3 regions of the Bacillus sp. Hm123 genome follow, and region 3 is predicted to be linked to each of the others. Evidence: riboswitches for the same ligand, from Rfam matches in the RefSeq annotation. Region 3 holds a riboswitch; each other region holds the start of a gene.
What was found. Region 3 has a riboswitch for S-adenosylmethionine ahead of ACSVDJ_RS04760 (Na+/H+ antiporter NhaC family protein). Riboswitches for the same ligand answer to the same signal wherever they lie in the genome.
Positions count from the first base shown of each region.

Region 1: it holds a riboswitch for S-adenosylmethionine, as region 3 does, so the genes downstream of both, metK (methionine adenosyltransferase) here and ACSVDJ_RS04760 (Na+/H+ antiporter NhaC family protein) in region 3, are expected to answer to the same signal.
Region 2: it holds a riboswitch for S-adenosylmethionine, as region 3 does, so the genes downstream of both, ACSVDJ_RS03540 (2,3-diketo-5-methylthiopentyl-1-phosphate enolase) here and ACSVDJ_RS04760 (Na+/H+ antiporter NhaC family protein) in region 3, are expected to answer to the same signal.

Region 1 is NZ_CM200277.1:2,653,449-2,657,136, forward strand. It holds gene ACSVDJ_RS13770 (alpha/beta fold hydrolase) at 1-282, opposite strand, end outside; gene ACSVDJ_RS13775 (gamma carbonic anhydrase) at 415-930, shown strand; gene metK (methionine adenosyltransferase) at 967-2,166, opposite strand; SAM riboswitch class I at 2,307-2,432, opposite strand; gene pckA (phosphoenolpyruvate carboxykinase (ATP)) at 2,685-3,688, shown strand, end outside.
Region 2 is NZ_CM200277.1:662,909-666,596, forward strand. It holds gene ACSVDJ_RS03530 (putative bifunctional diguanylate cyclase/phosphodiesterase) at 1-517, shown strand, start outside; gene ACSVDJ_RS03535 (PaaI family thioesterase) at 588-1,073, opposite strand; SAM riboswitch class I at 1,239-1,342, shown strand; gene ACSVDJ_RS03540 (2,3-diketo-5-methylthiopentyl-1-phosphate enolase) at 1,430-2,650, shown strand; gene ACSVDJ_RS03545 (2-hydroxy-3-keto-5-methylthiopentenyl-1-phosphate phosphatase) at 2,626-3,315, shown strand; gene ACSVDJ_RS03550 (methylthioribulose 1-phosphate dehydratase) at 3,312-3,688, shown strand, end outside.
Region 3 is NZ_CM200277.1:906,470-910,157, forward strand. It holds gene ACSVDJ_RS04750 (phospho-sugar mutase) at 1-1,174, shown strand, start outside; gene ACSVDJ_RS04755 (YhdB family protein) at 1,221-1,439, opposite strand; SAM riboswitch class I at 1,646-1,750, shown strand; gene ACSVDJ_RS04760 (Na+/H+ antiporter NhaC family protein) at 1,813-3,117, shown strand; gene ACSVDJ_RS04765 (SpoVR family protein) at 3,217-3,688, shown strand, end outside.

The sequences.
Region 1 (3,688 bases), 1.7 Mb from region 3:
TAATCCGCCCACCCCATGTCCGAGTAAGAATACAGGTAGATCAAATTGATAGGCGGCTTCCACCCATTCCTGCACAGCTGTTAAATAATCATTAAATGTTGAAATATGTCCTCGTTGGGTGCGTGAAGTAATTCCTTGACCAGGAAGATCCCCCATCACCACATGAAACCCGGCCTTACGCCACATTTCAATCAACCAGCCATATCGACCGTGATGCTCTAGTGCACCATGAACGATGACAATAACTCCTCTAGGCTGTTGCTCTGTTTCCCATTTCCACATATGCGCACCCCCAACTTACCTTTCTTACAATAAAAAAATTTCTTTTTCTTTATTATACAAATGTTTATCTTTTAGATAAAATGAAAAGCAAGTATTTCAAATTTGTTAATAGTCAGAAAGGGGCTTGTGTTCATGATTTATCCATATAAAGAAAAAACACCGACCATCGCAGATTCCGCTTATATCGCCGACTACGTAACTATTTCTGGTGATGTAACAATCGGAGAAGAATCAAGTGTTTGGTTTAATACAGTCATCCGCGGTGATGTCGCACCTACTATTATTGGCAATAAAACGAATATTCAAGACAACTCGGTTTTACATCAAAGTCCAAATAATCCGCTAATTATTGAAGATGAAGTGACTGTTGGTCATCAAGTCATTCTTCACAGCTGTAAAATTAGAAAAAAAGCATTGATCGGTATGGGTTCGATTATTTTAGACAATGCCGAAATCGGCGAGGGGGCATTTATCGGTGCAGGGAGCCTCGTCCCACCCGGAAAGGTGATTCCACCGAATACGATGGCATTTGGACGACCGGCTAAAGTCATTAGAGAAATTAATGAGGACGATCGGAAAGATATGGAGCGCATCGTGCGTGAATACGCTGAGAAAGCTCAATATTATAAAAGTATACAGAAAAAATAAAAACAAGCCTTCCCAACAAAGGAAGGCTTACTTTTATTAGTTATTTGCTTGTTGTTTTAAAGCGTCTGCTTTATCTGTTTGTTCCCAAGGAAGTTCAATGTCTGTACGGCCGAAATGACCATAAGCTGCTGTTTGTTTGTAAATCGGACGACGAAGATCTAACATTTTAATGATTCCTGCTGGACGAAGATCAAAGTTCGAGCGAACAAGCTCTACTAATACATCTTCAGATACTTGGCCCGTACCGAACGTATCAACCGCGATAGAAACAGGCTGAGCAACACCAATCGCATAAGCAAGCTGTACTTCACATTTATCCGCAAGACCAGATGCAACGATGTTTTTCGCTACATAACGAGCTGCGTATGCCGCAGAACGGTCTACTTTTGTCGGATCCTTACCAGAGAAAGCACCGCCGCCATGACGAGCGTAACCGCCATACGTATCAACGATAATTTTACGACCTGTTAAACCAGCATCCCCTTGAGGACCACCGATGACGAAACGGCCAGTTGGGTTGATGAAGAATTTCGTTTCTGCATCAATTAACTCAACAGGGACTACCGGATTAATGACTTGTTCACGAATGTCACGTTGAATTTGCTCAAGCGTGACTTCTGGGTGATGTTGCGTAGAAATAACGATCGTGTCAATGCGAACTGGCTTGTCATTTTCATCATATTCTACTGTTACTTGCGTTTTTCCATCCGGACGCAAATAATCAAGTGTTTCATCTTTGCGTACTTCTGTTAAACGACGAGATAATTTATGCGCTACAGCAATTGGAAGCGGCATTAACTCTTCTGTTTCATTACAAGCAAAACCGAACATTAGACCTTGGTCACCTGCACCGATCGCTTCAATTTCTTCCTCGCTCATTTGTCCTTCACGTGCTTCAAGAGCTTGGTCGACACCTGCTGCGATATCTACAGATTGCTCATCGATAGAAGTCAACACGCCACATGTATCGGCATCGAAACCATATTTCGCACGGTCATAGCCGATCTCTTTGATTGTTTCGCGAACAAGTTTATTAATATCTACATAAGAAGATGTTGTAATTTCCCCCGCTACTAATACAAGGCCGGTTGTTACAGAAGTTTCCGCAGCTACACGAGCATTAGGATCCTGTGATAAAATTTCATCCAGAATTGCATCAGAAATCTGATCGCAAATCTTATCTGGATGGCCTTCAGTTACTGACTCTGAAGTAAAAAGACGACGCTTTTTTGTCATGAAACTTCCTCCTTAAACGGATCAAAATTGATCTTTATTTTCACGGTACTCATTTCCCTAAGTTTATCCTTTTAAAAATAAAAAAACCTCTCCAATTCATAAAGAGAGGAAAGGTTGGTTGATTCAACATAGGCCTTTCACTCTTATCGCCCAAGGTTTGGACCTTGCACAGGTTTAAGCACCTTCGTCTTAAATAGGTAATATACCTATTTAAACAGGTTGCCGGGCTTCATCGGGCCTGTCCCTCCGCCAGCTCAGGATAAGAGTATCCGTTCAAAGATAAATCTTACGAAATTCGATGGATAATGTCAATCATATTTTTATCCGCTCATCTGCCTTTTTCCGCCTTCTTTCATATTTATATTTATAAAAAAATTTTGGGGAAAAATAAAAAATGAAATTCACGAAAAAAATTAGCTATATAGTATAGACTATTCATTCAAATGTGCTATACTGTTTTGTGAGTAAACGAGTAGATAAATACATTTCAAATTTTTATAAAGGATGGTTATTAATTTATGAACTCTGTAAGCGTTTCAAGCAAAATTGTGGAACTTCTAAACGGTTCAAATATAACAATGCAACCTTCTGTACCTACGCTTGTTGAAAAGGTACTTACTCGCAAAGAGGGCGTGTTAACTGCGTCAGGTGCTGTACGTGCAGAAACAGGCAAATATACAGGACGTTCTCCTAAAGATAAATTTATCGTTGAAGAAGCTTCTGTGAAGGATAAGATCGATTGGGGTTCAGTTAACCAACCGATTTCCGAAGAAGTCTTTGATCAATTATACACAAAAGTAGTCGATCATTTAAAACAAAAAGATGAACTTTTTGTTTTTAAAGGATTTGCAGGAGCGGATACGACTCATCGCCTTCCAATCCAAGTCATCAATGAATACGCTTGGCATAACCTATTTGCTCATCAATTATTCATCCGCCCAACAGCAGAAGAGTTGAAAGACCATCAAGCGGGCTTCACAATCGTCTCTGCTCCGAACTTTAAAGCAGATCCAGCAGTGGATGGCACACAATCTGAAACATTCATTATCGTTTCGTTCGAGCGCCGTATCGTGTTAATCGGTGGAACAGAATACGCAGGTGAAATGAAGAAGTCCATCTTCTCTATCATGAACTACCTTCTTCCTGAAAATGATGTGTTCCCTATGCACTGCTCAGCAAACGTTGGCTACGAAGGTGACGTTGCTTTATTCTTCGGTCTTTCTGGAACAGGTAAAACAACATTATCCGCTGATCCGAACCGTCGTTTAATCGGTGATGATGAGCACGGCTGGTCTGCAAACGGCGTCTTTAATGTTGAAGGTGGATGCTATGCGAAATGTATCGGTCTTTCTCGCGAAAAAGAACCACAAATTTTCGATGCGATCCGTTTCGGTTCTGTATTAGAAAATGTTGTATTAGACGAGGACACTCGCCTTCCTGATTACAACGATAACTCTTTAACAGAAAATACACGTGCCGCTTACCCATTACAAGCGATTGACAACATCGTTGATCCAAGCGT
Region 2 (3,688 bases), 240 kb from region 3:
ATCTCTACAAAAGCCAGTGAAGATTGGCTTCAATTTGTCTATGAAGCAATTTTTTGATGATCATTTATTTACGAACATTCAAAGTCTATGTAAAAAATATCAGATTGACCCTTCTTTCATTAAGCTTGAAATTACGGAAAGTGTAGCAATTAAAGATCCGGATATTGTCATTTCTCTCATTAAGCAGTTTAAAGACGCCGGGATGGAAGTGGAGCTTGACGATTATGGAACAGGATATTCTAGTCTTCAATATTTGAAAAATCTACCGATTACATCGGTGAAAATTGATAGAAGCTTTATTCAAGACATAACGAATTCCTCCAAAAGTCGAGCGATTGTCGCTGCAACCATTCAAGTCGCTCATGAATTAGGCTTTCACGTCATTGCAGAAGGTGTGGAAACCGCTGAACAAGTGGCATGCCTAAAAGATCTTGAATGCGACTACTTCCAAGGGTATTATTTCGGCAAGCCAGCTCCTCTTGAGAGTGCCTGTCACTCCCCGGTTTTTGTCGAATAAAAGAACTTAAAAAAAGACGGAAGCCACCTGTGAAAGATAGCTTTCGTCTTTTTTAGTGTTGAGCGAATGCTCAGTCTTTTTTGGCAAAAGTACTTGGCATCACAACAGCTATTACTTCTCCTTGCGCACAAACAATATCACCGGCAAATACTTCTGTTTCGACTTTCCATTTCTTCGGATGAATTTCGGTCACTGATCCGACCGCAACTAACGGTACGTCTTGTGGTGTCGGCTTTAAGAAATTGACATTAAGTGAAGCCGTCACAAAACGTGGAGGAGGAGTGCTATCTCCAACTTCATGTCCATTTTTTCGATGTAAAGCTAAAGCAGCTGATCCGGTTCCATGACAATCAATTAATGAGGCGACTAATCCACCGTAGACAAACCCTGGAATTGCCGTATGTTCAGGCCGAGGTGTATAAACCGTTTTCGTTCGTTCGCCATCCCAGCCTGTTCGAAAATGATGCCCCTCTTTATTTAAACGACCACAACCATAACACCAAGCAAAATCATCTGGATAATCATCTTGAATCGACTTAACCACTTGTTCAATCACATTTCTCCCTCCTTTTTCAGAATATTATACCATATACAAGTGCCTGTCACTCCCCGAACTTTGTCGAAGGGGGATTTTTCAGTTTTTTTAAAATTTTGTTGACAGTTTGTTAAGAGCGTGGCATAATCCTAGTTAATCTATGAGATATACAAATTTAATAAATGGTTCTTATCAAGAGCAGGCGGAGGGATGAGCCCGATGAAGCCCGGCAACCGACTCGTTATGAGCACGGTGCTAATTCTCACAACAGATATGTTGACAGATAAGAAGTTGTTTTTTCGGAAACCTCTTCTTATTTGAAGAGGTTTTTTTATTGCATACACATACGGGATTGAAAAAATGTGAGGTGAAAAAAGATGAGTGGAGTCACAGCTGTTTATCAAATCATTGCGGATCAAGCGAGTTTATCGAAAAAAGCAGAAGGCATCGCGCTCGGATTAACAGTTGGTTCTTGGACGGAGTTGCCACTGCTTGAACAGGAGCAACTAAAAAAACATAAGGGCCAGGTTAGAGAGATCAAGGAAATCGGAGAGGACACTTCCGGAAAAACAATAGCGAAAATTCATATTGATTTTCCACGAGCGAATTTTTCAACCGATATTCCTGCAGTATTAACAACAACCTTTGGAAAATTATCATTAGACGGCCAAGTGAAATTAATTGACTTGAAGTTAGACAATGAGCTGTTAGTTGATTTTCCGGGTCCGCGCTTTGGCATTAGCGGTATTCGTGAACAATTGAAAATTTACGATCGCCCATTAATTATGAGCATCTTTAAAGGTGTGATCGGTCGGGATATGGATTACTTGCTCGACCAATTGCGAGAACAGGCACTGGGCGGCGTCGATCTTGTGAAAGATGATGAAATTCTTTTTGACAATGAGCTGACTCCATTTGAAAAAAGAGTGACAGAAGGAAAACAAGTTCTCAATCAAGTATACGAGGAAACAGGACATCACACATTGTATGCGGTCAATTTAACTGGACGCACGTTTGAATTAAGGGAGAAAGCAAGGCGAGCGAAAGAGTTAGGAGCGGACATTCTGTTATTTAACGTTTTCACTTACGGCTTAGATGTGCTACAAAGCTTGCGTGAGGATGATGACATCGCTTTGCCGATTATGGCTCACCCAGCCTTTAGCGGTGCGATCGCTGCTTCAGAAAAGTACGGACTTTCTTACTCTTTGTTGTTAGGTACATTAACAAGACTTGCTGGAGCGGATTTTTCTTTGTTCCCATCGCCTTATGGAAGCGTGGCGCTAGCAAAAGAGAAAGTCCTAAAAGTGAAAGAAGCGTTAACACAGGAGTCTGCTTTAAAACCGACGTTCCCAGTCCCATCAGCAGGTATTCATCCGGGGATTGCGCCACTTCTATTCAATGATTTTGGCAAAGACTGCGTCATTAATGCCGGTGGAGGAGTACACGGACATCCGTTAGGTGCGAAAGGTGGCGGCCGAGCATTTCGGCAAGCGGTGGAAGCGGTGCAAGCAGGGATTCCGTTACCTGAAGCGACAGCTAGCGTTGAATTACAAGAAGCGATTCGATTATGGGGATGGAAGGATGGTACAACATCTTGAAACAGCCAATTATTTTTTGTGACTTTGATGGAACGGTAACGAAAAAAGATAATATTGCGAGCATTATGGCACGTTTTGCTCCTCCTGAATGTGAGAGATTGAAGAATGAGATTCTAGCTCAGAAGATAAGTATTCAAGAAGGAGTCGGCCAAATGTTTGTGTTATTGCCTTCTTCTTTACAGCAAGACATTATCGACTTTGTGTTGGAGACGGCGGAAATTAGAGAGGGGTTTGCTGATTTCGTTCGCTATGCCAAACAACAAGGCATCCCACTTTATATCGTCAGTGGTGGCATTGATTTTTTCGTCAAGCCGATGTTAGAGTCTTTTGATTCGATTGCCGGCGTATATTGCAATGAAGCAGATTTTAGAGGAGAGGTGATTCAGATTCAATGGCCTCATCGGTGTGATGATCAGTGTCCGAATCAAAATTGCGGCTGCTGCAAGCCAACGATTATTCGCCAACTAGCCAATGCTGACGTACATACAATTGTCATCGGCGATTCAGTCACCGACTTGCAAGCGGCTAAAGTGGCTGATACGGTCATTGCGAGAGACTATTTATCGGAAAAATGTACGGCGCTTTCGATCCCGTTTCAATCGTTTGAAACGTTCTATGACTGTATTGAAGTGTTAGAAAATTTGCAAGGAGTGGGGAAAAAATGAGTGTATTCGTGGCCCGCACTTATGAGCTAAGCGAAATTAAAGAGGAATTGGCCGCTCGTGACTGGTTTATGGGAACGAGCGGGAATTTAGCCATTAAGGTTCAAGACGACCCCATCCAATTTCTCGTCACCGCTAGCGGCAAAGATAAGCGCAAAAAAACGAGTGAAGATTTCTTACTTGTCGATGGAGAAGGGAATCCCGTCGGAGAGACGAATTTGAAGCCGTCAGCGGAAACACTTTTACACTGTGAAATTTACCGCCGAACGAAGGCTGGCTGCAGCTTGCATGTGCATACAGTAGCGAATAATGTGATTTCTGAACTGTATGGCGATCAGGGGAAAATAGTGTTTCAAGGTCAAGAGCTGATCAAAGC
Region 3 (3,688 bases):
ACAAGTAGAAGCAATTGAAGTGTTACAAGCAACAGGTTTATTGAAAATGATCGGTGAAGAAGTAGACCGTTCTTATATTGAGCATTTAATGACGATTTCGGAACAGCCACAGCTAGCAAAGGAATCGGATGTGAAAGTGGTGTTCACACCGCTTCATGGAACTGGAAATATGCCTGTGCGTAAAGGATTAGAAGCACTAGGCTACAAGCAGGTGACGGTCGTCGCTGAACAAGAACAGCCAGATCCGAATTTTTCCACTGTGAAATCTCCAAACCCAGAAGAAAGAGCGGCGTTTGAGCTAGCAATTCGCGATGGAAAAGCTGAGCAAGCAGATCTATTAATTGCCACTGATCCCGATGCTGACCGACTTGGCATCGCTGTAAAGGATTTAGACGGTGAATATATGTTGTTAACAGGCAATCAAACCGGCGCGCTGTTAATGGATTACATTCTGTCACAAAAGAAGGAAAAGGGGCAACTTCCGGAAAACGGTCGTGTGTTCAAAACGATTGTGACATCGGAGCTAGGTCGAATCGTCGCTGAATCGTATGGTGTTTCTTGTGAAGATGTACTAACCGGCTTTAAATTTATCGGAGAAAAAATTGAAGCGTATCAACAAACGGGGGAATATCAATTTTTATTTGGCTATGAAGAAAGCTACGGTTATTTAGTGGCAGATTTCGCTCGCGATAAAGATGCGATTCAAGCGGCGATTTTGGCAGTAGAAGCTTGTGCTTACTATAAACAACAAGGAAAAACATTATATGAAGTCTTGCTTGACCTTTATCGTCGTCACGGCTATTATCGTGAAGGGTTAACATCCCTTACGCTAAAAGGGATTGAAGGAGCGAACAAAATCGAGGCGATCTTATCGTCATTCCGCGAACAGCCACCGAAAGAACTCGCTGGCAGGGCTGTTAGAATTGTAGAGGATTATCTAACGAGTGAGCGGACTGATGGACAAACAGGGGAGACATCTGCGATTGAATTGCCGGCTTCCAATGTGTTGAAATATTTCTTAGATGATCAAACGTGGGTATGTATGCGACCTTCTGGAACAGAACCGAAAGTGAAGTTTTATTTCGGCGTCGTTAGCGAATCGTTAGAGAGCAGCGACCTCAAGCTTCAAGAAGTCGAGCGAAAGGTTATGGAACACATTCATCAAATGATATAATAATAAGGCGGCTTTCTTCGGAAAACCGCCTTTCTGGTGGAATTCTTTACGTGTTCAGCGAATTGGCGTGCTCGATATAGTGGAACAATGTATAAAACGTTTGCTCCACTGCAGAATAAGAATTAGGGAACCGACGAGCATGGAGGAAATGCTCAATTTTTTTTGAAAGCAAATGGTCATTCGTTCTAACCATTAAAATTAATAAATTGTTCCAATCGGACCGATGGACATAATAGAGAGCCCGGTCGTAATCCGTATATTCCATAGGCAGTCCCTCCTTTAAGAGGAATTGATTATAGTATATGTCGGTGCGGCGAAAGTTCTCTCTGCAAATAATGGGTAGGCTGTCATGATGAAAAAAAGCTTGCTGATTAGCAGGAACAATGTATAATAGTCGGAGTGGGCTACACTCAAAAAAAGTAATTTCCAAATGGAAAGTTCGTAAGTTTTTGACAATAACATATGGAACAATTCTTATCAAGAGAGACTGAGGGACTGGCCCTAAGACGTCTCGGCAGCGGACTCTAAATAGAGTGCTGTGCCAAATCCAGCAAGTAGATGCTTGAAAGATAAGAAGGGTGTTTTTTACATTGAGACCTCTTCTTGCTGACAGAAAGGTCTTTTATTTTTGCGATTTTATGGAAGGAGTGGAGGAGTTGAGTGAAAAAGCAAACGGTTGGGCGCTGTTTCCGCTGTTGATTTTTTTGTTGATCTTTATTGGAAGTGGTATCGCCACTGGTGATTTTTATAAAATGCCGATTATCGTTGCTCTATTTATTACATCGGCGATTGCGTTAATGATGAATCGAAAAAAAACATTTATGGAGAAAGTGGATATCTTTTCGAAAGGTGCAGGGCATCCAAATATTATGCTAATGGCTTTCATCTTCTTGCTGGCAGGGGCGTTTGCTTCTACAGCGAAAGGAATGGGAGCTGTCGATTCAACCGTTAATTTAGCGCTGTCTATTTTGCCGCAAAATTTATTAATGGTTGGCTTGTTCATTATTGCGTGTTTTATTTCTTTATCGATGGGAACATCTGTCGGAACGATTGTTGCTTTGGCACCTATTGGGGTAGCCATTGCTGATGAAACGGGGATTCCGCTAGCTTTAGCGATGGCAACGATCATTGGTGGATCGATGTTTGGCGACAATTTATCGATCATTTCCGATACAACGATTGCAGCAGTACGTACACAAGGAACAAGAATGGCCGATAAATTTCGAACGAATTTCTTGATCGTCCTTCCAGCGGCGGTGATCACGGCTGTCTTTTTAGGAATGATCACTGCTGGACAGCAAAGTATAGTAATAGCAGAATCATACGAAATCATTAAAATTATTCCGTACGTAGCTGTATTAGTAGCGGCTGTAGCTGGGATGAATGTGCTAGTCGTATTAAGCGGTGGTATTCTTTTGGCGGGAATGATCGGCCTATCGGATGGTAGCTATACATTCTTCTCTTTTATTGAAGCGATATCTGAAGGGATCAGCAGTATGTTGGAAATGGCGATGATTGCCATCATTATTGGTGGAATGATTGAAGTGATTCGTTACAACGGTGGTATCGAATTTATTTTACAATTTGTTATGAAAAGGATTCGCACTAAAAAAGGGGCGGAATTCGGAATTGCTTCCCTTGTTAGCTTAACGAATTTATCAACGGCGAACAACACAATCGCAATTATCGTTGCTGGTCCACTAGCGAAAAATATCGCGGATGAGTATGACATTGACCCGCGGAAATCAGCGAGTATACTCGATGTGTTCTCTTGTTTGATTCAAGGGATGATCCCGTACGGAGCCCAAATGTTAGCAGCGGCCGGACTCGCTAGTATTTCGCCCATTAGCATTATGAGCTATTCGATTTATCCTGTGTTAATCGGGATCAGTGGGATCGTAGCTATACTATTCAATCTTCCTCGTTTAAAAGCGAATAAATAAGCAAAAAGGCTGACTTTAAAATGTGTCAGCCTTTTTCTTGTGGTATGTCTTGCTCTTTTTTTTCATAAGTATTGGTAAAGGAAAAAAGGGGGAGTGAAGATGAATGCGGTAGAGATGAGGAAGCTTCAGTATGCAATTGATGAGATTACCGAAATTGCTTCTGGGTTTGGTCTCGATTTTTACCCGATGAGGTATGAAATTTGTCCGGCAGAAATTATTTATACATTTGGCGCATACGGAATGCCGACAAGATTTTCTCATTGGAGCTTCGGAAAACAGTTTTTTAAAATGAAGCTTCAGTATGATCTTGGGTTGAGCAAAATTTATGAATTAGTAATTAATTCTAATCCATGCTATGCCTTTTTGCTTGATACGAATTCGTTAATTCAAAACAAATTAATTGTTGCCCATGTACTCGCTCATTGTGATTTCTTTAAAAGTAATGTCCGATTTAGTCAAACGAATCGTCATATGGTTGAAAGTATGGCGGCGACAGCTGATCGTATTCACCAATATGAAATCGATTATGGCAAGGAGACGGTTGAACAGTTTTTAGATGCGGTGTTAGCCA